3 regions of the Variovorax sp. LjRoot84 genome follow, and region 3 is predicted to be linked to each of the others. Evidence: riboswitches for the same ligand, from Rfam matches in the RefSeq annotation. Region 3 holds a riboswitch; each other region holds the start of a gene.
The links. Region 3 has a riboswitch for thiamine pyrophosphate ahead of ACSQ9I_RS36620 (long-chain fatty acid--CoA ligase). Riboswitches for the same ligand answer to the same signal wherever they lie in the genome.
Positions count from the first base shown of each region.

Region 1 (9,951 bases), on a different contig from region 3:
AGCACCGGTCGAAACTGCGCGGGCTTCTCCTTCTCCGCGGTACAGAGAAAGTGATAGCCCCGATAGACGAACACGACGCTCCTTGGCATGGCGCGCTCCGCGCGGCAGATTTCCCACCTCTTACTTCCCGAGATAGTTGCGCACCGCCTGCGCCGAAGTGCCGGCAGCGGCGACGGCCGCCCGGAGCTGGGCCTCGGTGACTCCCAGTTCCTTGGTCCAGTACCGAAGCTCGTGGGTCTCGTTGACGTTCACGCGCGACCGGTCCTGCGGGCCGCGATTGCTCAAGTCATCTGCCATTTGCGCGTCTCCTGAGTCTGTGTGTGGCCCCAGTGTCGCGCGGCGCGCGTTGGCGAGCGCCGGACGTGGCCGCGATCAAGTGCGGGAATCCGGCTGACATCCGGCGCGGCCGGAACAGTTCAAACTCGCCCCCTTGGGCCGGCAGGACGGAATGCACATCGTGTGTCTTTATTTGGGGCAAAAGAAGGCGCTCAACACGGTAGTGAGACACCATCGTGACTGTCCGATCGCAACACGCAATCGCTACAAAGGATCTGTACCACCATGGCTCTGCCGAACATTGCGCAAGTACGCAAAATTGCCTCATACAAGCCGATGGCTTTCCGGCCGGCGCACGCGCCGCGCCCGTTTCGCCGCGGCGACCTGGCGCTGGTGCTGGGTGGCGGCGATCCGTCGCTCGTCGGGCAGATGGTGGTCGTCTGCATGTCCGACCGCGGCAACGATGGCCGCGACCCGGAGATCGCCGTCCGTTTCACCCGCGGCAGCAGCGGCCATGTGCGCGCGAGCAGCCTTCAGCTGATCGCTGCGGTGGATGCGCACGAGTACGGGCCGGCTTGCGACGATCTTCTCGACTTCATCGCGGGCTGTGGGCCCGTGGGACTGGCGGATTTGCAGTAGCAGCCAGCGGCTGCCACAACGTTCGAGCATCAGCCGGGTCGACTCGCGGATCTCTAGTCTCGAATCGCGGCCGCTTCCAGGTGCTCGCGCGCCCCAGTCGCCATCGACTTGCGGGCGGCCGCGGCGGCCTCTGCGAACAGCGCTTTTTCACGAGCGCTCACTCGCACCTGAAACATCGCGAAATTCCGCCGCTCGGATGAAGTGTTGGTGGTGTTCTTCATCGGCGCAAGCAAGGCCCATGGACCATGGCCCGCCACGATCTGTAGGAAGCAACCACACCCAACGCGCGGCGATTTTCCATTCGCGAAAGAGAAAGGCCCTGCTACCGATTGGATAGCAGGGCCTTTGTGCCTATGCGGCTTGTAGTGGCTCCTCGACCTGGGCTCGAACCAGGGACCTACGGATTAACAGTCCGGCGCTCTACCGACTGAGCTATCGAGGAACAAGCCTCAAATTATAGCGTGGTTTTCGAGGCCTTCCGGCCGGGCTCGATCGGGTGATTCGTGATTCGCGACTTCATTGGCGCGTACCGGCCTCGACGGCGGCCATCAGACGAGCCGCGGCGGCCTCGGGCTCCGGGTCGGCCACCAGGGCGCGCACCACTGCGACCGAGCCGACGCCGGTGGCAAGCACTTCGGGCAGGCGCGCTTCGTCGATGCCGCCGATGCCCACCTGCGAATAGCCGCGCAGCAGGTGCGCATAGGCGCCGAGCCGCGCCGCGCCCTGCGGTGCGGTCGCCATCTGCTTCAAGGTGGTCGGGTACACCGCGCCCATCGCGATGTAGCTCGGGCTCACGGCATCGGCGCGCAGCATTTCTGCGTAGCCATGGGTGCTGACGCCCAGACGCAGGCCGGAGGCGCGAATCGTCTGCAGCTCCTGCGGCGTCAGCGCGTCCAGGTCTTCCTGGCCCAGGTGCAGGCCGTAGGCCTTGGCCGCGATGGCGGCGCGCCAGTGGTCGTTGATGAAGAGCAGGGCGCCGGTGTCGCGCACCGCTTCGACGGCCGCGTGTACTTCACGCGCGATGGCTTCCGTGTCGTCGGATTTGAAGCGCAGTTGCACCGTCGGCACGCCGGCGCGCGCCATGCGGCCGACCCAGGCGGCGTCGGGCAGCACCGCGTAGAGACCCAGCTTCTGGGGACAGGGTGGGAAGGCATTGCGGCGTTCGGTCGGCGGAAAGGGCAGCATGCCGAAGTCCGCCGGCAGTTCGGGCCAGGCATGCGCATCGAAGCTGCCCGTGCGCTGCGTTTGCGCCCGCCAGGCGCGGGCCAGGCATTCGGCATCGACCTCGATGAAGCCGAGTGCGGCGCAGGCCGTCTTGGCGCCGCGATAGACGGCGTCGTCGGACGAGAAGGACGCGGGCGCTTGGGCCGTCTCGCCGAAGCGCGGCGCATGCGCCGCGACGATGGCCTGCGCGATGTTTTGGGGGGCGGTGGTGTTGCTCATGACGGGGTCACTGCGATGCAGCGTGGTGCCAGAACGGCGTGCCGAGCACCGGCGTGCTCGGCTGTGCCGATTCCTGTGCGGCCATCGCGCCCGCAAGGTGGGCGCTGCGGCCGGCCTGCACCGCATCGGCGAAGGCGCCGGCCATCGCGACCGGATCCTGCGCGAGCGCGACGGCGGTGTTGAGCAGCACGCCGTCGTAGCCCCATTCCATCACCTGGCAGGCATGCGAGGGCAGCCCGAGGCCGGCATCGACCAGCAGCGGCACGCTGAGCCGCTCGCGCAGCACCTGTAAGGCATAGGGATTGACGGGCCCGCGGCCGGTGCCGATCGGCGCGGCCCAGGGCATCACGGCCTGGCAGCCGACGTCGACCAGCCGCCGGCACAGCACCAGGTCTTCAGTGCAGTAGGGCAGGACGTGGAAGCCGTCGCGGATCAGCTGCGATGCGGCATCGACCAGATTCAGCGTGTCGGGCTGCAGCGTGTAGTCGTCGCCGATGAGCTCGAGCTTGATCCACGGCGTGTCGAAGAGCTCGCGCGCCATCTGCGCGGTCGCGACCGCCTCCTGCACGCTGTGGCAGCCGGCCGTATTGGGCAGCACGGGCACTTGGAGCCGCCGCAGCAGCTCCCAGAAGCCGTTGTCGCTGCCGGCGCCGTTCGGCGTGGCCGTCTGGCGGCGCAGCGAAGCGGTCAGCATCGCCGGCTGCGCGCGCCGCACGGCCGCTTCGAGCACGTCGGGCGAGGGGTAGCGCGAGGTGCCGAGCAGCATCCGGCTCTGGAAGGCCTGGCCGTAGAGCACCAGCGGGTCGTGGGATGGGGTTGTGGTCATGGCTTTACCTCAGCCGCCTGTCACGGGGCGGATCACTTCGATGCGGTCATCGGGTTGCAAGGCGTGCGACGCGTAGTTCGAACGCGGCACGAACTGGCGATTCACCGCGGCGGCGAAGGGCGGCGTCGCGTGGATGAGGGCCAGCGCGTCGGCCAGCGTCGCGCCGCTCGGCAGCGTCTGCGGTGTGTCGTTGATCAGGATGTTCATGGCAAGACGGTTTCCAGGCTGGGCGCCAGATCGAAACGGCTCGCGAGCGCGGAATGGCCGGTGGCGAGCAGTTCCATCGCGACGTCAAGGATGGCCGGCGCGATCATGAACCCGTGGCGGTACAGGCCGTTGATCTGCATCACGCCGGGTCGCGGCTGACGGAAGGCCGGCAGATTGTCGGGCAGGGTCGGCCGGCATTGGGTCGCGATCTCGAGGATGCGTGCTTCGGCAAAACCGCTGTGCACCGAATAGGCGGCGCTCAGCAGTTCGAGCGTGGAACGCACGCTGGCCGGCGACATGTCGTCGGACTCGATCTCGGTGCCGCCGATCACGAATACCTGCCCGGGCTTGGGTGCGATGTAGAGCGGGTAGCGCGGATGCACCAGCCGCGTCGGTCGCTGCAGCGCGACTTCGGGGGCATGCACCCGGATGACTTCGCCGCGCACGCCGCGCAGGGCGCCCCACTGCGGGCGGGCGCCGAGGCCGCGGCAGTCGATGACGCGTTCGGGCTGGCCGGTTCCTCCGGCGTCGAAGTCGTCGATGCTGCGCGGTGCCTGCCAATGCAGTTGCACGTTGGGCATGGCCTGCAGCGTGGCGAGCAGTGCGGCGAGCAGTCCGCGGTTGTCGAGCTGGCCTTCTTCCGGCAGCAGCAGGCCGTGCGCGAAGCGCTGGCCCAGTGCGGGCTCCAAGGCGGCGATGCCAGCCGCATCGAGCGACTTCATTGCAGGCAGTTCGGGCACCACTTCGCCGGTGTGCGCCAGCATGCGCGCCAGCCGCGCGGCTTCGGGCGCATCCTGGCGGTGCCACAGCACCAGTGTGCCTGCGCGCTGGAAGAACACGGGCGCCGCCAGCGATGCGAGCAGCACCGGCCAGCGGTTGAGTGCGTAGTGGCCCATGCGCACGACCGAGGGTGGTGCGATCGCAGATTCGGCCAGCGGCGCCAGCATGGCGGCTGCGACGCGCGCGGCCGCGCCGTCGGCCTCCGGCCCGCCGGCGTCGAAGACCTCGACCTTGCAGCCGGCCTGGGCCAGCGTCACCGCGAGCAGGCGGCCCATGAGCCCGGCGCCGAGGATGACGGCGGAGCGGAAAGGAAGGGTGGCAGCGTTCATCGGCAGATCATTCGGTAAGCTTGCTGGCATGACCCAAGCATTCTCTCGTTACGCCCGCGTGCTCTCGATCGCCGGTTCCGACAGCGGCGGCGGCGCCGGCATCCAGGCCGATTTGAAGACCTTCTGCGCGCTCGGCTGCTACGGCATGACGGCCATCACCGCGCTCACCGCGCAGAACACGCTGGGCGTGTCGGGCATCCATGGCGTGCCGCCGGCTTTTCTCAAGGCGCAGATCCAGGCGGTGATCGAAGACATCGGCGTCGACGCAGTCAAGCTCGGCATGCTGCATGCGCCCGAGGTGGTGGAGGTGGTGGCCTGGGCCATCGATCACTACAGGCTTTCCAAGGTGGTGCTCGACCCGGTGATGGTCGCCACCAGCGGCGACCGACTGATCGCTGAAGAAACCGTGCAGGTGCTGGTGCGCGAGCTGTTCCCGCGCGCCACCGTGGTCACGCCCAACCTCGACGAGGCGGCCCTGCTGATCGGCCATGCCATCGACGGCGTCGACGCGCTCGACGATGCCGCGAGCGAACTGCTCGCGCTGGGCGCGCACGCGGTGTTGCTCAAGGGCGGCCACCTGCCGGGAGACGATGTCGTCGATCTGCTGGCGGAGGCGAGCGGCGAGCGGCTGAGGCTGTCTTCCGAACGCATTGCGAGCCGCAACCTGCACGGCACGGGCTGCACGCTGTCCTCGGCCATCGCTGCACACCTCGCGCTGGGCTACGGGCTGGCCGATGCCGTGGAGCGCGCGCGCGGCTATGTCGTGGCCGCCATGGCGGCCGGTGCGGATGTGAAGATCGGTGCCGGCCACGGTCCGCTCAACCACGGCTTTGCGCCAGTGCCGATGGTCCGTCTGCCGTCGCCGGGCGCGTGATCCATGCCAGCACGAAGGTGAGGGCGAGCGTCGGCAGCGCCGACCCGAACTGAGGCGCCCATCTGGCGCAGGCGTGGTAGATGGCGATACCCGCGATCCAGATCAGCGCCGCGACCCAGTCGATCTTGCGCGCGCCCACCGCGACCGCTGCGCCGCCCGTACCCAGCCGTCCGAGGATCACGCCGTAGAGCGGCACGAACACCGAGCTCAGGAGCAGCAGGAAGGGCTCGAGCGAATGCATCGGCAGCACCAGTGCGAAGGCGATGCACGCGACCGCGAGGCACAGGCCCCAGCGCCGCACGCTCCAGCGCGGCTGCAGGCTGTGGGCCGAGACCGAGCCCGAATAGACGTCGCCATACGCGTTGTCGAGTTCGTCGATCAGGATCAGGCCCAGCGCGACCAGGCCGCCCTGCGCCAGCAGCAGCGCCGCCACGAGGTTGGTGCCGGGTTCCGCCACGCTCACCACCATCACGCCGAGCGCGTAGCACCAGATGTTGGCGAGCGCGTAGCCGACCCAGGTGCCGCCGAAAGCGCCGCCGAGCCCGCCCGCGCTGCGCCTGCCGTGCCGCGCGTAGTCGGCCACCAGCGGCAGCCACGAAACCGGCATCGCGATTACCAGGTCGAGCGCGCTGAACATGCCCATGCTGCCGTTGCCCGGGCGCGACCAGAAGGCCTCCAGGCCTTTGGCCTGAAGCTGCGTCGCGAATTGCCAGCTCAGCCAGAGCAGCGAGAGCACCACCAGCGGCAGCCCGAAGCGGCTCACGAAGCGCCGCACCAGCTTGACCATCGAGCCGGCCAGCAGCGCGAGCAGCACCGCGCCCCACAGCAGCGTGGTCAGCACGGTGCCCAGCGTGCCCTCCAGCGACCAGCCGAAGGCCTGCTTGCCGATGGCCTGCGTGCCCTCGCGCATGATCACGATCTCGAAGGTGGTCCAGCCGATCAGTTGCACGATGTTCAGCACCACCGGCAGGCGCGCGAAGGCGCTGCCGTAGGTGGCGTGCATCAGGCCCGCGCTGGCCAGCCCGCTTTCGCAGCCGAGGCGGGCGGTCCAGGCCAGCAGGCCGGCGCCGATCAACGACCCCAGCACGATCGCGATCGCCGCCTCGCGCGTGCCGACCGCCGGCACCAGGTAGGCGCCGACCTGCATCACCAGCAGGCCGACGCCGAGGCTGAACCACAGCGCCATGTGGTCGTTCCAGTGGAAGACGCGGTTGGCGTCGCCGAGTGGCGTCAGCGCCTCGTTGGAATCAGGTGTTGTTGCCATCCATTTGCTCCATTGCAAAGTGTTTGGCAGGTGGGCGAGGCCACGGCGGCAAGACCGGCACGCGAGAAAACGTGGCGGTCGCCGGACCAGCTTCCCTGCGCGAGGATTACCTCAGTCAGGTTCAAAGGGACTCTCTCAGCCAAGCTGCAACAGGCGTTGCGAGCCGGCACCCCTAGCGTTGCTTCAGGCTGGCGAAGCAGTTCGGATTGTAGAGCCGTGCGCCGGCCGAGTGCGACACGGCGACGTGAAGTCGCCGCGGACCGGGCGGCGCCTCAGTGGTCGATGGCGGCCGACAGTTGCCTCGCGCCCGAGTGGTCGTGGCGAATGAGCGGCAGGACGAAGCGGCGCGCGAGCTGCTGAAGCGTCCAGAACGCGGCAGCGATCCCGCCGGCCAGCAGCAGGCCGGCAGCGATGTCCAGCGGGAAATGCACGCCCACGTAGATGCGCGCCCAGCCCGTGAGGACCGCGATCGCCACGACCGCCAGCCCGGTCTTCCGAAGCGATGCCCGCAGGCAGAACAGCAGCCCGATGGTGAACATCACCGAGGCGTGCGCACTCGGCAGCGAGCCGCGCGCGCCATGGTCGATGTGCGCCGGGCTCAGGCCCACCATGAAGGGGCGCGGCATCGCGATGGCGTCCGCCAGCGCGTGGGCCAGCATGGCCGCCGCGGCCGCGGCGACCAGCGTCACCATCGCATAGACCCGCTGCGAGGGCCGGCGCCAGGCGACCCAGCCCATGAGGGCGACGCAAAGCCAGGACGCGCCCTCGGCCACGATGGATGCGAGCCACATGATTTCGGCATTCGGGGTGTGGCCAGCGCCAATGGCCTGGAACAGTGCGGTGTTCAACGCGAGCATGCCCGGCATCGTATGGCGGTCTCGTGTCGAACGCGTGAATGCGGCGTTCAGCCTTCGTTCAGGATGGTTGCTTTGTTCTTCAGCCCACGCCGAGCAGCTGGTGCAGCCGCGTGCTGGTGGTGGTGTACTGCAGCGGCACGGCCTTGCCCGGAAACACGATCGCGGTGGCGGCCCAGGCCGCCAGCGTCGCCTCGTGGAAACCGCAGACGATCAGCTTCTTCTTGCCCGGATAGGTATTGATGTCGCCGACCGCGAACACGCCGGCCTCGTGCGTCTGGAAGCGCTCGGTGTCGACCGGCACCTGCTTGCGCACGAGATCGAGGCCCCAGTCGGCCATGGGGCCGAGCCGCGGCGAGATGCCGAGGCAGGCGATGAGGGCGTCGAGCGGCAGCGTCACGGTCCGGGCGTCGGGCGTGGTGATCTGCAGCACCTGGCCGTCGAAAGCCGCGGGCTGGCCCACGGCGAAGTTCAGTGCGCCCTCGGCCACCAGTGCGCGCATGCGGGCCACGAGCGCGTCGTCGGCCTGGAAGCCGTCGCGCCGGTGCAGCAACGTGACCTGGCGGGCCTTGCCGATCAGCGCGAGGGCGGTGGCCAGCGCGGCATCGTCGCCGCCATTGACCACCACGGCCTGGCCGTCGAAGCGCTCCAGCGCCTCGGGGTGGTAGAAAAGCTTGGTGCCTTCAAAGCGCTGGATGCCTTCGAGCGCGATGCGCTTGGCGACGAAAGCGCCGACGCCGGCGGCGATGAAGACCGTCTTCGCAAGGAAGGTGGTGCCGGCGGTGGTGCCCAGCAGCAGGCGCTGATCGGCCTGGCGCTCGAGCGTCGCGACCTGCTGCTCGAAATGGAACTGCGGCTTGAGGGGTGCCACCTGTTGCAGCAGCGATTCCGCCAGGCCGCGCCCGCTGGTCGCCGGGACGCCCGGAATGTCGTAGATCGGCTTGTCGCCGTAGAGCTGCACGCACTGGCCGCCCGCGGAGGGCAGCGCATCGACGATGTGGCAGGGAATTTCGAGCAGGCCCAGCTGAAAGGCCTGGAACAGGCCGACCGGCCCGGCGCCGATGACCAGCGCCTCGGTCTCGATGGGTGCCGGCGTCGTGCTCAGCGGACCAACTCCCCGATCTTGTCGGTCTTGTCTTTCCACTCCTCGGCATCGGGCAGCGCGGGCTTGCGCTTGGTGATGCTCTTCCAGCCGTCGGCCACGGCGAGCTCGGCGTTGAGCTTGATGAAGGCGATCTGGTTGGCCGGCAGGTCTTCCTCGGCGTAGATCGCGTTGACCGGGCACTCGGGAATGCAGACCGCGCAGTCGATGCATTCGTCAGGGTCGATCACCAGCATGTTCGGCCCTTCGCGGAAGCAGTCCACGGGACATACGTCGACGCAATCGGTGTATTTGCAGCGGATGCAGGATTCGGAGACGACGTGAGTCATGTTCTTGGCTGGCGGGGAATGATCGGGAAAACCGCGAATTTTAGGCTTTTGCGAGAGCGGGCCTTACCAGCACGGCGGCCGAGGTCTTGTGGGAGGCAGTATCGACCAGCACCAGCGAACCCAGCGCACGCGATTGCGTGAAGGGCAGCACGGCCAGCGGCTGCTGCAGCGAGAGCACCACGTCGCCGATCGCATTGGCTTCGAGTCGGTCGGCCGGTTCGGAGTCGAGCGTCGTGATGTTCACGCGATCGACGATGCGCGCCACCTTCGCCTTGACCCAGCGGTGGCCCTGCAGCGCCCAGTAGACGCGGCCCGCGACCAGCGGCTCGTCGTCGAGCCACGCGATGGTGGCGGTGATCTCGCGCGCGGGCTCGAAGGCGTCCGGCGCCAGCAGCCAGTCGCCGCGCGAGACGTCGAGCTCGCGGTCGAGCACGATGCCGGCGCTGTGGCCCGCGTGCACCGTCTTCGGCTGGCGCGTGTGGCTCAGCACCTGCGCGACGGTCGCCGTCTGGTTGCTCGGCAGCACCGTGACGCGCTGGCCCGGCTCCACATGCCCGCTGGCCACGCGGCCCCAGAACACGCGGCGGCCTCGGGACGTGTCGGCCGAGGCCGAGAACTTCTCGACCCACTGCACCGGGAAGGCGAAGGGCACGGCTTCGTCCTGCTGGGTGACAGGCAGTTCCTCGAGCAGCTCGATCAGGCTCGGGCCTTCGTAGCCGCACCAGTTGCCGTGGCGCGAGGCCACGTTCCAGCCCTTGAGCGCCGAGATCGGCACGGTGGCGGCGACCTGCACGCCTGCAGCTTCGGCAAAGTCCGCGAGCGCGCCCGAGATGCGTTCGAAGGCGAGATCGGCATCGGCGATCGCATCGAGCTTGTTGACCGCGAAAACGATCGACTGCACGCGCAGCAGGTGGCACAAGAGCGTGTGGCGGCGCGTCTGCGGCAGCAGCTCGCGCCGCACCACTTCGCCGTCTTCTACCTCAGCGGCCCAGGCCAGCTTGGTGGCATCGACCAGCACCACGGCCGCA
Region 1 covers NZ_CAXUTE020000001.1:3,182,512-3,192,462, reverse strand. Annotated here, with positions in the region: gene ACSQ9I_RS16005 (hypothetical protein) at 1-89, opposite strand, end outside; gene ACSQ9I_RS16000 (DUF3606 domain-containing protein) at 121-297, opposite strand; gene ACSQ9I_RS15995 (hypothetical protein) at 562-915, shown strand; gene ACSQ9I_RS15990 (hypothetical protein) at 969-1,136, opposite strand; tRNA gene ACSQ9I_RS15985 (tRNA-Asn) at 1,282-1,357, opposite strand; gene ACSQ9I_RS15980 (thiamine phosphate synthase) at 1,432-2,358, opposite strand; gene ACSQ9I_RS15975 (thiazole synthase) at 2,366-3,184, opposite strand; gene thiS (sulfur carrier protein ThiS) at 3,194-3,391, opposite strand; gene ACSQ9I_RS15965 (FAD-dependent oxidoreductase) at 3,388-4,500, opposite strand; gene thiD (bifunctional hydroxymethylpyrimidine kinase/phosphomethylpyrimidine kinase) at 4,529-5,374, shown strand; gene ACSQ9I_RS15955 (purine-cytosine permease family protein) at 5,319-6,638, opposite strand; TPP riboswitch at 6,714-6,822, opposite strand; gene ACSQ9I_RS15950 (phosphatase PAP2 family protein) at 6,911-7,495, opposite strand; gene ACSQ9I_RS15945 (NAD(P)/FAD-dependent oxidoreductase) at 7,575-8,636, opposite strand; gene fdxA (ferredoxin FdxA) at 8,594-8,923, opposite strand; gene ACSQ9I_RS15935 (sulfate adenylyltransferase subunit 1) at 8,964-9,951, opposite strand, start outside.
Region 1: it holds a riboswitch for thiamine pyrophosphate, as region 3 does, so the genes downstream of both, ACSQ9I_RS15955 (purine-cytosine permease family protein) here and ACSQ9I_RS36620 (long-chain fatty acid--CoA ligase) in region 3, are expected to answer to the same signal.

Region 2 (9,951 bases), on a different contig from region 3:
GTCGATGCCAAGCCTGCCTACGACAACGCTATCGCCAAGGCCCGGCCGGCGCTGCAGAAGCTCTACCGCGACACCTTCAAGGCGAACAGGCTCGATGCGCTCGTGTTTCCGACGGTGACGCGCGTCGCGCTAGCCGCCACGCCGGAGGCCAGCAGCCCGAAGAACTTCGGCGCGCTGATCCAGAACACCGACCCCGCCGGCAACGCCGGCATCCCCGGCCTGCAACTGCCCTCGGGCCTGGGCGCCACGAGCGGCCTGCCGATCGGGCTGGAATTCGATGGCCCGGCGGGAAGCGACCGCAAGCTGCTGGCTCTGGGGCTGGCGGTCGAAGGGGTGCTGGGCCGACTGCCGGCACCCACGAAGTAGTCAGCGATCGCTGCCGGGCGCGGTCCAGCCGGCCAGCGCCGAACGGCGCTCGATGCCGAGCTTGCCGAAGATGCGCCGCAGGTAGGTGCGCACCGTCGGCACGCCGACTTCCATGCGCCGCGCGATGTCCTTGTCGGTCAGACCCTCGCGCACCGCCCGTGCGACCTGCTGCTCGCGCGGGCTCAGCTGCGGCCACGCAGCAGCAGGCTTTGCGTCGACGCGCTGCGCGCGCTCCAGCGCGCCGGCGAAGGCCGGCTCGATCAGGTCCAGCAGCGCCTTCTCGTGCGCGCCGAAGTCGCCGCGTCCCCGGCAGCGCCAGATGCGCAGGTCGCCCAGCGCGCGCTCGCCATGGAAGGCGTGCAGGTTCATGCCCCAGTGCAGGCCGTCGCGCGAGAGGAAATCGTTGAAGAAGGGTGTGCGCATCAGCTCGCGCTGCGGCATCACTTCGGTCACGCGGGTGGCACGGCGGCGCGATTGCAGGACGAAGGTGATCGGATCATGGTGCTGGTGCCATTCGGCATAGCGGTCGAGATTGGCCGGGTCCATGTTGAGCGCCACCCGGCGGCCGAAGCTGCCGCTCTCGGCATCCCACACGAAGGAGGCGAACTGGTCGGCATGCAGCAGGTCGAGCAGTGCCCAGCCGATGCGCTCGCGGATCTCGCGTTCGCCCTGGCTTTCTGCGAGCAGCGCGAAGATGCCGCGCAGCGCGTGCTGTTCCGAAGCTCTCAGGTACATGGCCGCCTCCTCTTTGTGCCGAGCTTAGTGCGCGAGCAAGTGCCGCGCCATCCGTGGCGATTCAGGGTTTGCGAGAGGGTTTGCACAATGCGCGAGAATCTGTCCTTCCCTCATGTCCACTTCCTCTCCCAACTCCGCGCGCGTTCCCTGCCCCTGCGGACGCCGCGACCGCCGGGAGCTGCCGCTGCCCTATGCCCAGTGCTGCGGGCGCTACCTCGACGATTTCGAGCGCACGCCAGCGACGGACGCCGAATCGCTCATGCGTTCGCGCTACACGGCTTTCGTGCTCGAGCGGGCCGACTATTTGCTCGCTACCTGGCACGTGTCGACGCGCCCTGCGACGCTCGGCTTCGAGCCCGGCGTCAAATGGCTGGGCCTCGAGGTGCGCTCGCGTTCGGTGCTGGACGCCGACCATGCCGAGGTCGAGTTCGTCGCCCGCCAGCGCAGCAGCGCGGGCGTGGCGACCCGGCTGCACGAACGCAGCCGCTTCGTGCGCGAGGACGACGGCGCAGTCAGCCGCTGGTACTACCTCGACGGCGATCTGCGCTGAAGCCGCGGGGCAACTGAAAAATCTGTTGCCGCCGCGCGCGGCCTGCATTGCGCGCTAGCAATTCGATAGCGCGCGGCGCGCCATTGTGTCCAGAACGGAGACAGTCCGATTCCGTTTGGCCTATTTATCCGCGGCCGTTGTGCCCGCACACTCTCTTCCAGACTTCAACACAACCTGGACCAGAGGGCGACATGACCCGCAGCACGAGGATTCCGACCGCATACCGGCAGTGGCTTTGGGCCATGCTGGCGGCACCGGTCCTGGGCGCTGCGCTCTGGATGGCCTGCGCCCCGGCGGCACACGCCGGCGACGCCGCCGACATCACGCCTTTCTCGAGCGCGCGCGGTGCCGAAGCCCCTGCGCCGTGGCGCTTCACCACGCTGCCCAACAAGACGCCGACCCGCTTCGAGGTCGTGCAGCAGGATGGCCGCCGTGTCCTGAAGGTCGAAGCCGACCAGTCCTACGGCAACCTCGTGCATGCCACCCAGGTGCCGCTCGACGCCTCCACCACGCTGGCCTGGCGCTGGCGCGTCGACGACTTCGTGAAGGACGCCGACCTGCGCAAGCGCAGCGGCGACGACGGCGCGGCCAAGCTCTGCGTGTTCTTCGACTTCCCCACCGACCGGCTGTCCTTCGGCGAGCGCACGCGCCTGGCGCTGGCACGGCGCACCACGGGCGAGCAGGTGCCCAGCGAAGCGCTGTGCTACGTATGGGACAACAAGGAAGCCAAGGGCAGCACGCTCGTGAACGCCTTCACCCAGCGCATGCGCATGGTGGTGCTCGAGTCGGGGCCGGCCGCCACGCCGGGCACATGGGCGAGCGAGCGCCGCAACCTGTTGACCGACTACCGGCGCGTCTTCGGCGACGAGGCCGGCGACACCATGCCCGACGTGGTCGCGGTCGCGATCTCGGCCGACGCGGACAACACGCAGGGCCACGGGCTGGCCTATTTTTCCGACATCGATCTGCGCAGCATCGCGCCCACGCGCAGCGCCGGAGGCTTTGCGGCGGGGCGTCCCGTGCCCGGGGAATAGCGGATGGACGATCTCGTCACGCTCCTCTCGGCCCAGGGTGCCGCCGTGGTGTTCTTCGCCACGCTGGCGACCCGCCTCGGCGCGCCGGTGCCGGCCGCGCCCTTTCTCGTCATCGCCGGCGGATTGTCGGTCGGCGGGCAGGTGTCATTCGCCGCCGTGCTGGCGGCCGCCCTGGTCGGCAACATCCTCGGCGACGGCGCCTGGTTCCTGGCCGGGCGCCGCTGGGGCTACCGCGTGATGCGCCTCCTGTGCCGCATCTCGCTGTCGGCCGACTCCTGCGTACGGCGCAGCGAGGCCATCCTCGGCCGCTGGGGCGGGCTGTCGCTGATCGCGGCCAAGTTCGTGCCCGGCGTGTCGGTGGTCGCGCCGCCGATGGCGGGCGCCTTGGGCATGTCGAACACGCGCTTCCTGTCCTACGAGACCGTGGCCGCGCTGATCTGGACGCTGGGCTTCCTCCTGCTGGGCCGCATCTTCCACGCGGCGATCCAGGACGTGCTGGCGGTGCTGTCCAGCGTCGGCCTCACGGCTGCGGCTGTCGGCACGCTGGTGCTCGTCGCTTTCGTCGCCTGGCGCTATCGCCGGCGCCGCATCGCGCTCGCTGCCGACGACATCGAGCATATCGAGGCCGGCGCGCTGCGCGAAGCCTTCGCGGCCGGTGCCCGCCCGACGCTGATCGACGTGCGCTCCGCCGAGGGACGCGCGCTGGATCCGCGCGCGATTCCGGGCGCCATCGGCATCGCGCTGCGCGAGCTCCCCGTCGAGCTGGCTGCCTTTGCCGACGGGCGCGAACTCATCGTGTTCTGCGACTGCCCCAACGACGAGTCCGCCATCGCTGCCGCGCGCGTGCTGATGAAGGCCGGTTTGCCGCGCGTGCGCGTGCTCGCCGGCGGGCTCTCGGCCTGGAGCGCCGCCGCCGCGATCGAGGTCGATGAAGAGGCACTGCCGGCCGGCGCGCCGGACATCGCCGCACATCCCGCTTGATCCCTGCCGCGAACGAGGCCTAGAATCGGTCCCGCTCCGGGGTGCACGCAGATGTGTGCTGAGATGGCCAAACGCCGAACCCGCGAACTTGATCTGGTTCATACCAGCGTAAGAAGAGCTGCGACTCCCCGGCCCCGGACATTCTTTTTTCCGCCGTGCCGATCCTGGAGCGATCGCGGAGCACCCGTCCAACGAACCGGAGTGCCCCGCATGAATGCCCCTGACAAGTTCGCCTCGCTGCTCACGCTGACGCGCGAGCCCTTTCCTGCCTCGACCAAGAGCGCCATCGCCGGCAGCCGGCCCGACCTGCGCGTGCCTGTGCGCGACGTGCTGCTCACCAACGGCGAGCAGGTGTCGCTCTACGACACCTCGGGCCCGTACTCGGACCCTTCGGCCGAGATCGACGTGCGCCAGGGCCTGCCCGGCGTGCGCGGCGCCTGGATCGCCGAGCGCGGCGACACCGAAAGCTATCAAGGCCGCACCCACCAGATGCTCGACGACGGCGCCACCCATGCCGACCGCGATGCGCAGCGCCTGGCCGAGCTGCGCGCCGCCGCCTCGGGGCTGCAGCGCACGCCGCTGCGTGCCAAGTCCGGCATGAACGTGAGCCAGATGCACTATGCGCGCCGCGGCATCGTCACGCCCGAGATGGAATACGTGGCGCTGCGCGAGAACGGCAAGCGCGAATGGATGGCCGAGTACCTGGCCGACGCGGCGCGCGAGAAGCGCCTGGCCGGCAACCCGATGGGCGCGCGGATCCCGAAGATCATCACGCCCGAGTTCGTGCGCGACGAGGTGGCGCGCGGCCGCGCCATCATCCCGGCCAACATCAACCATCCGGAAGTCGAGCCGATGGCGATCGGGCGCAACTTCCTGGTCAAGATCAACGCCAACATCGGCAACTCGGCCGTCACTTCCAGCATCGAGGAAGAGGTGGAAAAACTGGTGTGGGCGATCCGCTGGGGCGCCGACAACGTGATGGACCTGTCCACCGGCCGCAACATCCACACCACGCGCGACTGGATCGTGCGCAACAGCCCGGTGCCCATCGGCACGGTGCCGATCTACCAGGCGCTCGAGAAGGTCGGCGGCGTGGCGGAAGACCTCACGTGGGAGATCTACCGCGACACGCTGATCGAGCAGGCCGAGCAGGGCGTGGACTACTTCACCATCCATGCCGGGCTGCGCCTGCCCTTCATCCATCTCACGGCCGATCGCCGCACCGGCATCGTCTCGCGCGGCGGCTCGATCATGGCCAAGTGGTGCATCGCGCACCACCAGGAGAGCTTCCTCTACACGCGTTTCGAGGAGATCTGCGAGATCATGAAGGCCTACGACGTGAGCTTCTCGCTCGGCGACGGCCTGCGTCCCGGCTGCGCCGCGGACGCCAACGACGAGGCCCAGTTCGCCGAGCTGCGCACGCTGGGCGAGCTCACGCAGATCGCGTGGAAGCATGACGTGCAGACCATGATCGAGGGCCCCGGCCACGTGCCCATGCACATGATCCAGGCCAACATGGACGAGCAGCTGAAGCACTGCCACGAGGCGCCTTTCTACACGCTTGGCCCGCTGACCATCGACATCGCGCCGGGCTACGACCACATCGCGAGCGCGATCGGCGCCGCCATGATCGGCTGGGCCGGCACCGCGATGCTGTGCTACGTCACGCCCAAGGAGCACCTGGGCCTGCCGGACCGCGACGACGTGAAGCAGGGCATCATCGCGTACAAGATCGCGGCCCACGCAGCCGACGTGGCCAAGGGCCATCCGGGCGCGCGGGCGCGCGACGACGCGCTCAGCAAGGCGCGCTTCGAGTTCCGCTGGCAGGACCAGTTCAACCTCGGCCTGGACCCCGACACCGCGCGCGAATTCCACGACGAGACCTTGCCCAAGGACTCGAGCAAGGTGGCGCATTTCTGCTCGATGTGCGGCCCGAAGTTCTGCTCGATGAAGATCACGCAGGAGGTGCGCGAGTACGCGGCGCAGCGCGGCATCGACGAGGCGAAGGCCCTGGACGAGGGCATGGCGGGCAAGTCGGCCGAGTTCAAGGCCGGCGGGGGCGAGATCTACATCCCGATCCAGGCGCGTTGAGCCGGGAAGGCAGAGGGTGGTTGATACCATCGCCCCATGCCTTCCATCCCCTTCGACGCCGTCCTCTTCGACTGCGACGGCGTCCTCGTCGACTCCGAACCCATCACCAACCGCGTGCTCGCCGAGATGCTCGGCGAGCTCGGCTGGCAGCTCACGGTGGAAGAGTCGATGCGCCTTTTCACCGGCAAGGCGGTGAAGGACGAGGCCGCGCTGATCGAGGCCAACACCGGCTTCGCCATCACGCCCGAATGGCTGCACGGCTTTCGCGGCCGCCGCAACGAGGCGCTCGAACGCGAGTTGGTCGCGATCCCCAACGCGGCCGGCGCGGTGCGCGCGCTGCACGCGGCGTTCGACGGGCGCATCGCCTGCGCTTCGGGCGCCGACCGCCACAAGGTGGAGTTGCAGCTCGACAAGATCGGCATCCTCGACTGCTTCGCCGGCCGGATCTTCAGCGGCCACGAGATGCCGCGCTCCAAGCCCGCGCCCGACGTGTACCTGGCCGCTGCCGCGGCGCTGGGCGTCGATCCGGCGCGCTGCGCGGTGGTCGAGGACACGGTGACCGGCGCGACGGCCGGCGTCGCCGCGGGCGCCACCGTGTTCGGCTACAGCCCTTCCGATCTCGGCCACAGCGGGCCGGAGGCGCTGCTGGCCGTTGGCGTGACGCAGGTGTTCAGCGACATGGCGCAGCTGCCGGCGCTGCTGGCCGCCCGCGAGCGCTGAGCGGAAAAGAAAAACTTCAGTTCGCGCGCTGCGTGGCGGCCTTGGCCATCGCGGCAAGGGCCTGCGTCATGGCCTGGGCGCGTGCCGACCAGAAACGGGCGATCAGCTTGTCGGCGTTCTCGACCACCGCGGGATGGATGCGCGAGCGGCCCGAGGTGGCGGCGAATTCGACCAGGGCCGCGTATTCGGAGGTGTCGGTGTCGGGAGTGTGCATGCCTCGATCCTAGGGCGGGAGGGCTCGCGCCTTGAGCGCAGGTGCGAGCGCAGCGATGAACTTTGTCACGGATCATCCTCGCGAGGCAAGCCTGCGACCGGCCTCCGATGCGCCGCCGCGACGAAATGCGCCGGGTGTTACACCTGCCCAGGTCCGGAACGCACGGGAAAAGCTTTTTTCGTTGCGAAATCCCACCGCCAGCGCAATCTGCTTGATCGGCCGCTCGGTGCGGCGCAGCTGCTCGGCCGCCTGCTCGTGCCGCACTTCGTCCTTCAGCGCCTGCAGCGACACGCCTTCTTCCTGCAGCTGGCGATGCAGCGTACGGGCCGACAGGTTCAGGATCGCAGCCAGCGCCTCGGCCGTGGCCGCCTCCCTGCCGCGCGTGCGCAACAGCTCGCGCACGCGCTGGCCCAGCAGCCGGTCACGGCGGTACTGCAGCACGGTGAGCGGCAGCGCGCGCCGCAGCATGGTGCGCAGCGCCTGCTCGTCGCGCTGCAGCGGCAGGGCCAGGTAGCGCTCGTCGAAGCTGTAGCTGGCAGCCTCGGCGCCGAAGCGCAGCTCGCCGCCGAACATCAGCGGATAGGCATCGCGGTGCGGCGGCGCCTCGAAGGGAAAGCTGGCCTCGCGCAGCGAGACCCGCGAATCGATGACCCAGGAGGCATAGCCGTGCAGGAAGCGCAGGTTCGACACCAGGCAGAACTCGCGCAGCTCGCCGAGCGCGGCGTGCTCCCGGATCAACACCGTCGCCACGCCGCCGGCCACCTTCAGTTCGAGCGCGATGTCCTCGGTCAGGAGCCGGTGGTGCCGGCACCAGCGCTTGATGGCAACCCCGAGGTTGGGTGAGTTCAGCGAGGCGCGGCACAGCATGCCGTAGGTGCCCCAGGGCAGGCGGCGGCCGAACCAGCCGAGCGCCTCGTCGTCGAGCTCCTGCATCGCGAAACCCGACAGAACCTCGAACTGTGCGGCCGTCACGCGGGCCTGGGCATTCTTCAGATCGCGCGGCGCAATCTGTGCCACTTCCAGGGCCCGGGACGGGTCCATGCCGTAGCGCTCGTAGCCCAGCACGATCGCTCGCACGAAGGCCATTGGCGTGGCGGCGCGGACGGCCGGTTTGAAGAGGGAAGACGACATGGAAGAACGCGATCTCGATGACGCAATATGCAACCATTGTGGCGCCAATTGCAACGGCAGGGGGCGTAAGCTGCGGCTTCCCGCGCGGGATTTCCGGCGCGAGCCACACCGCCTGAGAGGAGACAACCCCATGCATGACCCCGGCCTGAACTTCGACCTGGGCGAGACCATCGATTCGCTGCGCGATGCGATCCAGAACTTCGCCGCCAACGAGATCGCGCCGCGCGCGGCCGACATCGATCGCGAAAACCTGTTCCCCCACGACCTCTGGAAGAAGCTCGGCGAGCTCGGCCTGCACGGCATGACGGTGAAGGAGGAATACGGCGGCACCGAGCTCGGCTATCTTGCCCACATCGTGGCGATGGAAGAGGTGTCGCGGGCCTCGGCCTCGGTCGGTCTCTCCTACGGCGCGCACTCCAACCTGTGCGTGAACCAGATCCACCGCAACGGCAGCGAAGCGCAGAAGAAGAAATACCTGCCGAAGCTGGTGAGCGGCGAGCACGTGGGTGCGCTCGCGATGAGCGAGCCCAACGCCGGCTCCGACGTGGTCAGCATGAAGCTGCGCGCCGAGAAGAAGGGCGACCGCTACGTGCTCAACGGCGGCAAGATGTGGATCACCAATGGCGGCGACGCCGACACGCTGGTGATCTACGCCAAGACGGAGCCCGAGATGGGCGCGCGCGGCATGACCGCCTTCATCGTCGAGAAGGGTTTCAATGGCTTCTCGGCCGGCACCAAGCTCGACAAGCTCGGCATGCGCGGCTCCAACACCTACCCGCTCTACTTCGACAACTGCGAAGTGCCCGAAGAAAACGTGCTGGGCGGCGAGGGCGCCGGTGCCAAGGTGCTGATGAGCGGCCTCGACTACGAGCGCGCGGTGCTCTCCGGCGGCCCGCTCGGCATCATGGCCGCCTGCATGGACGCGGTGCTGCCTTTCGTGCACGAGCGCAAGCAGTTCGGCCAGAGCATCGGCGAGTTCCAGCTCATGCAGGGCAAACTGGCCGACATGTACTCGACCTGGCAGGCCACGCGGGCCTACGTGTATGCGGTGGGCAAGGCCTGCGACCGCAACGACCATGCGCGCACCTTCCGCAAGGACGCCGCGGGCGCGATCCTCTATTCGGCCGAAAAGGCCACCTGGATGGCCGGCGAGGCGATCCAGGCGCTGGGCGGCGTGGGCTACACCAACGAGTTCCCGGTGGGGCGGCTGTGGCGCGATGCCAAGCTCTACGAGATCGGCGCCGGCACCAGCGAAATCCGCCGCATGCTGATCGGCCGCGAACTGTTTGCCGAAACCGCCTGAAGGAGTTCTTCATGACCGTCACGCGCAGCCTGGCGAAGGGCGCCACCGACGTGCCGCTGATCGAGCAGACCATCGGCGATTTCTTCGACGACATGGCGGCGCGGCAGGGCGAGCGCGACGCGCTGGTCAGCATGCACGAGAACAAGCGCCTGAGCTACCTCGAACTGCAGCGTGAGTCGAATCGCCTGGCCAGCGCGCTGCTCGGCCTGGGGCTCGCGCCCGGCGACCGCGTCGGCATCTGGTCGCACAACAACGCGCCCTGGGTGCTGATGCAGATCGCCACCGCCAAGGTCGGCATCATCCTGGTCAACATCAATCCGGCCTACCGCACCGCCGAGCTCGAGTACGCGCTCAACAAGGTGGCGTGCGGGGCGCTGGTCACGATGCCGCAGTTCAAGACCAGCGACTACCTCGGCATGCTGCGGGAACTGGGCCCGCAGCGCCTCCCGCTGCTGAAGCACATCGCGTGGATCGACAAGGAAGGCGCCGGCGACGAGGTGCCGGCTGCGCAACGCTTCTCCGCGCTGCTGGCGAGCGGCAACCCCGACGATCCGCGCATCGCGCAGATCGGCCGGACGCTCAAGGCCAGCGATCCGGTCAACATCCAGTTCACCAGCGGCACCACCGGCTTCCCCAAGGGCGCGACGCTGACCCACCGCAACATCCTCAACAACGGCTTCTTCATCGGCGAATGCATGAAGCTCACGCCGGAAGACCGGCTGTGCATCCCGGTGCCGCTCTACCACTGCTTCGGCATGGTGCTCGGCAATCTGGCCTGTCTGACGCACGGCTCGACCATCGTCTATCCGAACGACGGCTTCGACCC
Region 2 covers NZ_CAXUTE020000001.1:921,150-931,100, forward strand. Annotated here, with positions in the region: gene iaaH (indoleacetamide hydrolase) at 1-366, shown strand, start outside; gene ACSQ9I_RS04635 (response regulator transcription factor) at 367-1,101, opposite strand; gene ACSQ9I_RS04640 (YchJ family protein) at 1,214-1,651, shown strand; gene ACSQ9I_RS04645 (DUF3047 domain-containing protein) at 1,843-2,685, shown strand; gene ACSQ9I_RS04650 (rhodanese-like domain-containing protein) at 2,689-3,666, shown strand; TPP riboswitch at 3,694-3,798, shown strand; gene thiC (phosphomethylpyrimidine synthase ThiC) at 3,877-5,757, shown strand; gene ACSQ9I_RS04660 (HAD family hydrolase) at 5,794-6,477, shown strand; gene ACSQ9I_RS04665 (hypothetical protein) at 6,494-6,691, opposite strand; gene ACSQ9I_RS04670 (AraC family transcriptional regulator) at 6,764-7,822, opposite strand; gene ACSQ9I_RS04675 (isovaleryl-CoA dehydrogenase) at 7,953-9,125, shown strand; gene ACSQ9I_RS04680 (AMP-binding protein) at 9,137-9,951, shown strand, end outside.
Region 2: it holds a riboswitch for thiamine pyrophosphate, as region 3 does, so the genes downstream of both, thiC (phosphomethylpyrimidine synthase ThiC) here and ACSQ9I_RS36620 (long-chain fatty acid--CoA ligase) in region 3, are expected to answer to the same signal.

Region 3 (9,951 bases):
CCAAGGTGGTCGAACTGTTCGGCTTCGGCGGCGAGGAACTGCTGCAGAAGCGGCGCGTGGAGGCACGCCGCTGACACGGCTCACACAACAACAAGGAGCACGCTCTTGACTTTCCGCATCTCCTGGGCCGCACTCGTCGCGGTCTCGTCGTTCTGCTGCGCGACAGCGTCGGCCCAGTTTCCCGACGCCCGCGACACGCCGCCGGCGGGCTGGGCCGGGCCGGTCTTCAAGCTGAAGCAGGACTACCCGCAGACGCTGCCCGCCGTCGGCTCGCGCCCGTGGATGAGCTTCGACTTCCGCACCCAGCCCAACGAGTACATCAAGGCGGTGCTCGACTACGCGCTGGAGGGCAACAAGCAGGTCGACTTCGTGGTGCAGAACAACACGACGCGCGGCTGGTACCACGCCCCGTGGATGCACGTCGGCGCGGCCGGCCGCGAGTTCGTGCGCGGACTCACGCGCGAGCGTAGTTCGCGCCCCGGCGAACTGGCCCCGACCCAGACGGGCACTTTCGAGAACTGGGCCGTCAGCGTCTACAACCCGCGCGGTGGCTACACGCTAGGGCGCGTGTGGAAGGACCCGGACGCACCGAACCCGAGTGTCGCGAAGTTCCCGGTGGGCGCCGTCAGCGTCAAGCTGATCTTCACCGAGGCGCCGGTGAGCCAGGTGCCCTACCTCGCGGGCTCGGTGGAATGGCAGGCCGACATCAACCGTAGCCACAACACCAACCCGCGGCCCACGCTGCGCCTGCTGCAGGTCGACGTGGCGGTGCGCGATAGCCGTGCGGCCTCGACCACGGGCTGGGTCTTCGGCACCTTCGTCTACGACGGCAACGCGCCCGGCGCGACGCCCTGGGACAAGCTGGTGCCCGTCGGCCTCATGTGGGGCAACGACCCAACCCGCGTGGGGAGCGGCCAGGCGCTGCAGCAGACCAAGATCAACGCCGACCTGCAGATCCCGCAGCACCTGGGCTTCGAGAAACGGCTCAACGGACCGGTGGACAACCCGCGCTCGTCCTGTCTGTCGTGCCATTCGACGGCACAGGTGCAGACCAACCTCTCGCGCCCGACGCGCGCGGCGATACCGCCGGCCGGCGCAACGGCGGCGACGCTGCGCCTGTACTTCCGCAACATCAAGTCGGGCACGCCCTTCGATTCGAACGCGCTCGCGCTCGACTACTCGCTGCAGCTGCAGAACGGCATCGCGAACTGGGCGCAGACCGAAGGCCCGTCGTCGAGCCCGCAGGGCGGCGCGCGCGCCACCATCGGCGCGGCTCCGCTGCGGCTCGACCGCTCGCACGGCATCAACATCCGGCCCGCGGGCAGGGACGACTGAACGATGGCCACCAAGAAGCCCATCGATCCGGCGGACAGCCCGAGGGTCGTGCTCGAAGGTCGCGTCGTCACGATGAACGGCAACGCCGAGGTGATTGCCAACGGCCGCGTCTACACGCACAACGGCGACATCGTCGCGGTGCAGGAGGCGACGGCGCCGGCGCCCGCGGGCTTCGGCAACACGGCGGTGAGCGCCACGGGCGGCACGATCTACCCCGGCTTCATCGACCTGCACAACCACATGCCCTACAACGTGCTGCCGCTGTGGCAGGTGCCGAAGAAGTTCAGCAACCGCGGCCAGTGGGGCCGCCACGCCGAGTATCACAGCAAGATCTCCGCGCCGATGCAGACGCTCGCGGCCACGCCCGAGCTGCTGGCGTCCATCTGCCGCTACGTCGAGGCCAAGGCGCTGGTCGGCGGCACCACCACCGGCCAGGGCATCACGCTGGCGAACCAGTCGGGCATCCGGCGCTACTTCCGCGGCGTGGTGCGCAACGTCGAGGCCACCGACGACGAAGCCTCGCTGCCCGCGGCCTCGACGCGCGTGCCCGACGTGGCGGCCAAGGACGCGCAGACTTTTCTCACGCGGCTGAAGAAGGAGAAGAGCTGCTACCTGCTGCACCTCTCCGAAGGCACCGACGCGACCGCGCGCCGCGCCTTCCAGTCGCTGCAGATCGGCGGCGCCAGCTGGGCGATCACGCCCTCGCTCTGCGGCATCCACGCGGCGGCGCTGCAGGCGCCGGACTTCGAGGTCCTCGCAGCCAACGGCGGCAGCATGGTGTGGTCGCCCTTCAGCAACATGCTGCTGTACGGCCGCACCGCCGACATCGCCGCGGCCAAGGCGGCCGGCGTGCCGATCTCGCTCGGCTGCGACTGGGCGCCCTCGGGCAGCCGCAACCTGCTCAACGAGCTCAAGGTCGCGCACATTTTCAGCGAGGCCAATGGCGGGATCTTCACGGCGCGCGAACTGGTCGCGATGGTCACGCGCGAGCCGGCCGGGCTGCTCGGCTGGGACCGCGTGGTCGGCACCATCGAGGTGGGCAAGCGCGCCGATCTCCTCGTGGTCGAGGGCACGGCGGGCGACCCCTACCAACAACTCATCCGCGCCAAGGAGTCGGACCTCGCGCTCGTGATGATCAACGGCGTCGGTCGCATCGGCGACGCAGCGCTGATGCGCAAGCTGGGCTTTGCCGGCGAGACGCTCAAGATCGGCGGCGCCAACCACATGCTGTTCCTTGCGCACCCGGGCGAAGATCCGCTGACGCAGAACCTCACGCTCTCCGCCGCAGGCGATCGCCTGACCCGCGCGCTGCGTGGTCTGCCCGCGCTCGCGCGCAGGGCCGAGCGCCCGCGGCCGATCTCGCCGATGGCGATGGCGCGCGCCGGCGCCAACACCTGGCGGCTGGCGCTCGACGAGATCCTCGACACTGGCGTCGAGCTGCGCGCCAACCTGCCGGTGCGTGTGCCGGGCGGCCGCACGCTGCGGTCCGCGGCGATGCGGCCGGTGTTCGCGGAAACGAAGAAGCTCTCGGCCGCCGTCATGCCGCTCGCCATCGATGCGCTGACCGTCGTCGACGATCCCGGCTACCTCGACGCGCTGGACACGCAGAGGAACGTCCCTGACACGATCAAGGAGGGGCTGCGCGACCTCTGGTCGTGAACGCCGCCGCACCATGGCCCTCCTGCGCGACGCATTGAACGACTTCACCATCAACTGGCGCAACGACCTCACGCCCGCCTGGCGCTCGGTGCTCGCCGGCGCCAGCCCCAACCCGACTGCCGTCGGCAGCGCGCTCACCTACGACGACCTGCAGCCCATCTACCCGTCGCGGCGCGACAAGCCTCTGCCCGGCGCGCGCGCCGATGCCCACGTGTTCCGCGCTTTCGACGGCCTCGCGCCCGCGAAGGTGCGCTGCGTCCTGATCGGCCAGGACCCCTACCCCGCGCTGAGCCGCGCGACCGGCCGCTCCTTCGAGCAGGGTGACATCGACGCCTGGGGTCTGCCCGCCGCGTCGGTCGCGAACAGCCTGCGAGTGCTGCTGCGCATGATGGTCGCGGCGCGCACCAACGATCCGGCCGTGCTGAAGATGAGCTGGACCACCTTCGTTCGCCACATCGCGACGCCCGCCGTCGCGCTCGAATCGCCGCGCGCCCTCTTCGACAAGCTGCAGCAGACGCAGGGCGTGCTCTTCCTCAATGCCGGGCTCACCATCACGCGCTACCAGTCCGGCGGCGCGCCGGAGCAGACGCGCGGCCACATCCCCTTCTGGCGGCCGGTGGTCGGCCAGGTGCTGCGATCGATGGCGACGCGAACGAGCGGACAGGTGGTTTTCCTCTGCCTCGGCCAACTTGCACAAAAGCTGCTCGCCAACGAAGGCGTAAAGCTGGCTGCCACCCAGGCGGGCACCTGGGAAACGCGGGCCGGCGAGGTCGCGCTGCCGCACCCGGTGGCCCCAGGCTTCATCAACGGGCCGAATCCGTTCGCAGCGGTCAACGCGAAGCTCGTGGCCTTCGGAGCGGCGCCGATCGCCTGGTAGCGCGCCTGGACCAAGAGCCTCGGGCCAGCGTCCTCGAGTTTCGGGGGGTGACAACCGACGTGGCGCACCGTCTTGTTGGAAGGCCGAAAGGTCCGCTGGCCGCAGCCCCTTTGGGCAGCAGGTTCGGGACTTCGGTTACCAGTTGCGCCAGTTTGACGCAATGCTGCGCCCGCATGCCGCTCGTCACAAGAGTTGACGTCGTTGACGATGCGCGTTCCAAGCAGACCATCCGCGCTGACCTGGGCAGACAACCTCACGCGCGGCGGCGACCACGTGATCGTGAACTATAGGCGTAAGACCGTGGGCCAGAAGGGCGGTGGCCACATCTCGCCGCTCAGCGCCTGTGACGCTGCGTCGGACTCTTCCTCGTGCTCGATGTCAACCCGGCTGTAGCGGGCTGGGTCTGGATGCCGACAGCCACTCTGGTGAAAAGCATGCGGGGTAGTTCGCCATTTCGCCTGCGTTCGTACGCGCGGACCTTCTACCTTGAGTACAGTCCGGAAGTTCCATTGATCGTCGGCCGGGCTCGTGTCTCAACCCTGCCGGATAACGCCCATGAGTTCGCCCAGACCCCCAACCCTGCACGAGTTCGCCGTACTGCGTGTGCTTCGCGCCGAGGCTGAGCACCTGCCGCGCACAGCCGCAAGGATGGCGGCGACCTATCTGCCCACCATCGAGTTGCCCACCACTTGGCGGCCGGTGCTGGCACGAGCGCTCGAGGAGCGAGCCGGTGACGTGACATGTCCGCCGCTTGATGAACTTCAAGCCGAGTACGGCAGATGGGGTGCATGGCTGCCTGCCGCCTATCACGGCGATGCAACGGACGCGCGCTACTGGCTGGTGGGTCTGCAAGAGCACGCGGCCGAGTACCTGCCCCGATCACCCCCCGCGCCGTGACGGGGTAGACCAGAGCAAGCGCGACAGCGGCCTGTTTGGCCTCCGGCCCGAGTGCGATGCCTTCGGCGGCGCGCACGATCTTCGCGTCCGTCACGCCGAGCGTCGCCTCGTCGTGCGCAGGCGCGCTTTGCTGCACCAGGCAGCTGTCGCGCTCGCGCAAGATGTTGCAGCGCCAGGTCGCCTCGGCGAGCGTGGCAGTGGCCTTGCGGCGCAGCTCGCCCTGTTGCACGGCCCCGAGATCGCGCTTCTGCTGCTTGGCGGGAAGAAGAGCTAGGAGCCAGTTCCGTGCGACGCCGGCCTTCGTGCGGCAGCTGGGCGAGCGGCTGGCGGCGCGCCGCCCAATGGACACGTGCAGCGGCACGCGTGGGGCACATGTAAAATCAATCGCGCTCCGGGGTGCACGCGACAGTGCTGAGATTCAAACCCGCGAACTTGAACCGGTTAATGCCGGCGGAAGAAGAGCTTTCACCTTGACCCATCGGCGAATCCTGCCTAGGTCAAGGTGGCCCTTCGGAGCATCCGTTCGACGGTCACGAAGGAGTCCTCATGAACAACACCTCTGCAGAGCGGCCCACGCACACGGCGGGTGTTGTGTCCCATGCTTTCCGGTACCCGCGCGTGCTGTCTATCGCCAGCTCCGGCGGACCGTTGAACCATGGGCACGCGCCCGAAGCGATGCGGCTCCAGCGGCTGAATTGAATGTCAAACCATCCAGGACACAACACCGCCGGGGCCACGAGTGCAACCGGCGAAATTGTCGCTGACGTCCTCGCCTTCATCGAGCAGGACGGGTGCACCGACGACGACTTCGATCGGCTGGCGTTACGCCTGTTCGCCCATCAGTACGGCAACAATCAGGCGTACCGACGCTTCTGCCAGCGGCGCGGCGCGACCCTGCGCAATGTGAAGCGCTGGAGCGACATCCCGGCAGTGCCGATCGACGCCTTCAAGGAGCTGGACCTACGGTGCGAGCCGCCGGCCGCAACGGACCGCGTCTTCATGACCAGCGGCACGACCCGCAGCGAGGTGAAGGGCCGTCATCATCATCCGACGCTGGCGGTCTACGACCGGTCGATGATCCGCAACTTCTCGAGTCGGTTCATGCACGGCAGCGGCCGGATGCGCTTGGGGATCCTGTTCCCCACCGAAACCGTGCTGCCCAATTCCTCGCTGGCCCACTACCTTGCGCTCGCTCTGAGTGAATTCGGCACCGAGGAGAGTCGTTACTTCGTGAGCCCGCAGGGACTGGACAGTCCCGGCCTGTGCGATGCGCTGGCGGACGCTGAACGCCACGGCTTGCCCTACGCCCTGCTCGGCGCCAGCTACAGCTTCGTGCACCTGATCGACGAGCTCAAGCAGCGTGGAAAATCTTTCCGCCTGCCGGCGGGCAGCCGGGTCCTGGACACGGGTGGCTACAAGGGACAGTCGCGCGAACTGCCACTCGACGCCTTCTATGCGGAGCTGTCCGCCCGGCTCGGCATCGAACGATCGCAGTGCATCAACATGTACGGCATGACCGAGCTGAGCACGCAATTCTACGACGCGGGCAATGCTACCGTGCCGTCGGTGAAGTCGGGGCCGCACTGGATCCGCTCCCGCCTGGTCGACCCGCTCACGAGCCGCGAAGTCGCGCGTGGCGAACGCGGTATCTTGGTCCATTGCGACCTTGCCAACTTCAATTCCGTGACCACCATCCTGACCGAGGACGTGGGCCTGGCAGCCGACGGAGGGTTCCTGCTGCTCGGTCGCGCCGAGGGCGCGCAGGCCAAGGGCTGCTCGCTGGCGGTGGAGGAATTCATCCGGGCGGCAGCGGCATGACGACGCTGCACGCGGCTGCCGGTTACTTGCCTGGCCTGGCGCCGGCGGAAGTGCAGTGGCAGCTTCTGGTCTTCGAATCGGGCGCCACGCGGCTCGAAGTCGCCGTGCCCGTGTTGAGCCCGCAACAGATGACCGCGCTCGCCTTGCGGGTCAAGCAGGCCTGCCGCCTCCATCTGAAGACGATGACCGTGTCGGAGATCGTGGCCGTGGTGGATCGCGCGATCGCCCGCCTGCTCGACCCGGCCGACGCCTACCGCATACAGGCCGACCGGCTGCTGCCGATCGTCAGCGGCTACGACGCCGATATGGTTCGCCTGGGACTCACGGCTTTCTTCAAGACCTTTCGCGAGCCGCAACTGCACCGCTTCGTCGCCGAAGACTTCGCCAATCCCAAAGTGCTGGACGAGTTCCAGCCGCGACCCAAGGGCGGCGCGGCCAGGGCGTTCGGGCCGGATCTGCTGGTTCACAGCTGGGCCGGCAACGTTCCGGCCCTGCCGCTGTGGAGCCTGGTCTGCGGATTGCTGGTGAAGGCCGGCAACATCGGCAAGCTGCCAAGCGCGGAGCCGCTGTTCGCGGGCCTGTTCGCTCGGCTGCTGGCCGAGGTCCACCCGCCGCTGGCCGATTGCCTGGCCGTGGTGTGGTGGAAAGGCGGCGAGGAGGAACAGGCGTCGGCCCTCTACGCCGAGGCGGACACGGTGCTCGCCTACGGCGCCAACGATTCGCTGGCAGAGATCCGCCGTCGGCTGCCGGTCACGACGCGCTTTCTGCCGTACGGCCACAAGCTGGGCTTCGGCCTGGTGAGCGCCGCGGCCCTCGACACTCTGCGCGCGCCGGCGACGGCACGACTGGCCGCCTGGGACGTGATGCGCTACGACCAGCAGGGCTGCTATTCGCCCCATGTCTTCTACGTGGAACGCGGCGGCAAGGTGTCGCCGCGCGAATTCGCGCAGTACCTCGCCAGCGAGCTCGCCAACCTGCAGAACCGTTTCCCGCGCCGGGCCCTGGCGCTGGAGGATTCAGCCGCCGTGGCCGGATGGAGGCAAGCCATCGAGCTGCAGTCGATGTCGGCGGGCGGCGAGTTTGTCAGCGAGCTGATCGGCGAGGACGGCGCGGCCTTTGGCGTCGCTTACGCCGATGAAGCATGGGCCTTGGCGCCCACGGCGCTGAACCGGAGTCTCCAAGTCGTCGCGGTCGACTCGCTGGAACAGGTGATCGCGCAAGTGGAAGCGCACCCCCCGTTCCTGCAAACGGCGGGCGTGGCGGCAGCACCGGCTGAACTGTTCCGGCTGTCGGAGTTGCTGGGAGCAGCCGGCGTGACCCGCATCACCGCCATCGGCTCGATGACCTCGCCGGAGGCGGGCTGGCATCACGACGGCCGGTTCAACCTGCTGGACCTGGTGCGGATGGTCGAGATCGAGCAGTCGGCAGAACTTGCAGCCGACAAGCTGGCGCCGTACGCGGACTAGGAGCGCTCGTGAGCTTCCTCGACATCGACAAGGTGGGCTTCACCTACCCCGGCTGGCCGCCGGTGGTGCGCAGCGTCGACTGGCGCATCGCGGAAGGCGAGTTCCATTGCCTGGTCGGGCGCAGCGGCTGCGGCAAGACGACCTTGCTCAAGCTCGCCGCGGGCCTGCTGCATCCCCAAACGGGCAGCATCCGGTTGCAGGGCAGGGAGGTGGTTGCGCCCGGACCGCAGCTCGGCTTCGTGTTCCAGTCGCCCACCCTGCTCGAGTGGCATCGCGTGATCGACAACGTACTGCTGCCGGTGTCGCTGCAACACAAGCCAACCGCCCGGGAGATCGACAAGGCGCAGCAGTTGCTGGCGCTGCTCGGTCTGTCGGCCCATGCGCAGCACTACCCCCGGCAGTTGTCGGGCGGCCAGCAAAGCCGCGCGGCTCTGGCGCGCGCACTGATCCTGGAGCCGGCGTTGCTATTGCTGGACGAACCCTTCGCCGCGCTGGACGCGATCACTCGCGGCGAGCTGCAGGACGACCTGCTGCACATGTGTCGCCTGCGCCGCACCACCGTCCTGTTCGTGACGCACGACATCTCCGAGGCGGTGTATCTGGGCGACCGGGTCGCGGTGATGGACAGCGGCCGGATCGTGCAGGACGTCCGCGTCGAGGTGAGCAAACCGCGCGCGCCGGCAATGCGGTACGGCGCAGCCTTCAACCTGCACTGCGCGCAAGTGCGCGACGCGATGGACATGGCGACGGTATGAAGCTGACCTCCGCGCGCACGCAGTTCTGCTCCTGGGCGCTTCTGCTCGCTTTGCTCGCGGGATGGGAGCTGGCGTCGCGCGGCTCCGGCGTTTCGGCCCTGGTCCTGCCGGCGCCTTCGGCGGTGATGAAGTCGCTCTGGATGGGCCTGTCCACCGGCTACCTGTGGCCCCACATCCGCACGACCGGCCTCGAGCTGGTGCTCGGGCTGTTCACCGGCTGCTTGATTGGTTTCATCAGCGGCGTGGCGATGGCCGAGTCGGCGCTGCTGCAACGCGTGCTGAAGCCTTACATCGTGATCAGCCAGGTCATCCCCAAGCTGGCGCTGGCGCCGCTCTTCATCGTGTGGTTCGGCTTCGGCATGACGTCGACGGTGGTGATCACGGCGCTGATCTGCTTTTTCCCCCTGATGGAAAACACCGTGACCAGCCTGCAGCAGGTCGACCCGCAACGGCTCGAGCTGTTTCGGATGCTAGGCGCCACGCGGCGTCAGACACTGCTGCGCCTGAAGCTGCCTTCCGGCCTGCCCGGCATCCTGGCGGGCCTGCGGGTGGCGGTGGTGCTCGCGCTGGTCGGGGCGGTCGTCGGGGAGTTCATCGGCGCCAGCCAGGGGCTCGGCGCGCTGATCATCGCCTCGCAGGGAATGATGGACACGCCGCTGATGTTCGCGGTGCTGGTTGTCATCGCCGCGCTCGGCCTGCTGCTGTACCAAGTCACGCTCGCGGTCGAGAAACGACTGCTGCTGCCCTACACCCGAATCTCATGAAGGAAACGTCCATGCACAAATCCATCGCACGCCGTTCCGCGCTGCTGGCAACCGCTGCGCTTTTCACCTTGGTAGCCGCAGGCGGGGCGAACGCTGCCGACACGCTGGAGAAGATCACTGTGGCCGGCTGGAGCAAGCCGATCACCGAGATCACGCACCTGCTGGTCGAGCCCGACAAGGGCATCTTCAAGGCCAACGGGATCGATCTGGCCTACGTGTCGGGCGCCGGCGGGGGCGACGCGATCCGCAACATCCTCACGGGACAGGCGGACGTGGCCTTCACCGATCCGGGTGCGTTCTTTTCGGCCCTCGACAAGGGCGAGAAGCTGCGGGCGATCTACGACATCTACCCACAGAACGTCTTCAACGTGGTCTCGCTC
Region 3 covers NZ_CAXUTE020000002.1:1,216,398-1,226,348, forward strand. Annotated here, with positions in the region: gene ACSQ9I_RS36590 (S41 family peptidase) at 1-74, shown strand, start outside; gene ACSQ9I_RS36595 (hypothetical protein) at 106-1,335, shown strand; gene ACSQ9I_RS36600 (amidohydrolase family protein) at 1,339-2,994, shown strand; gene ACSQ9I_RS36605 (hypothetical protein) at 3,008-3,871, shown strand; gene ACSQ9I_RS36610 (phytochelatin synthase family protein) at 4,079-4,264, shown strand; gene ACSQ9I_RS36615 (hypothetical protein) at 4,427-4,768, shown strand; TPP riboswitch at 5,151-5,244, shown strand; gene ACSQ9I_RS36620 (long-chain fatty acid--CoA ligase) at 5,468-6,586, shown strand; gene ACSQ9I_RS36625 (acyl-CoA reductase) at 6,583-8,052, shown strand; gene ACSQ9I_RS36630 (ABC transporter ATP-binding protein) at 8,061-8,807, shown strand; gene ACSQ9I_RS36635 (ABC transporter permease) at 8,804-9,571, shown strand; gene ACSQ9I_RS36640 (ABC transporter substrate-binding protein) at 9,583-9,951, shown strand, end outside.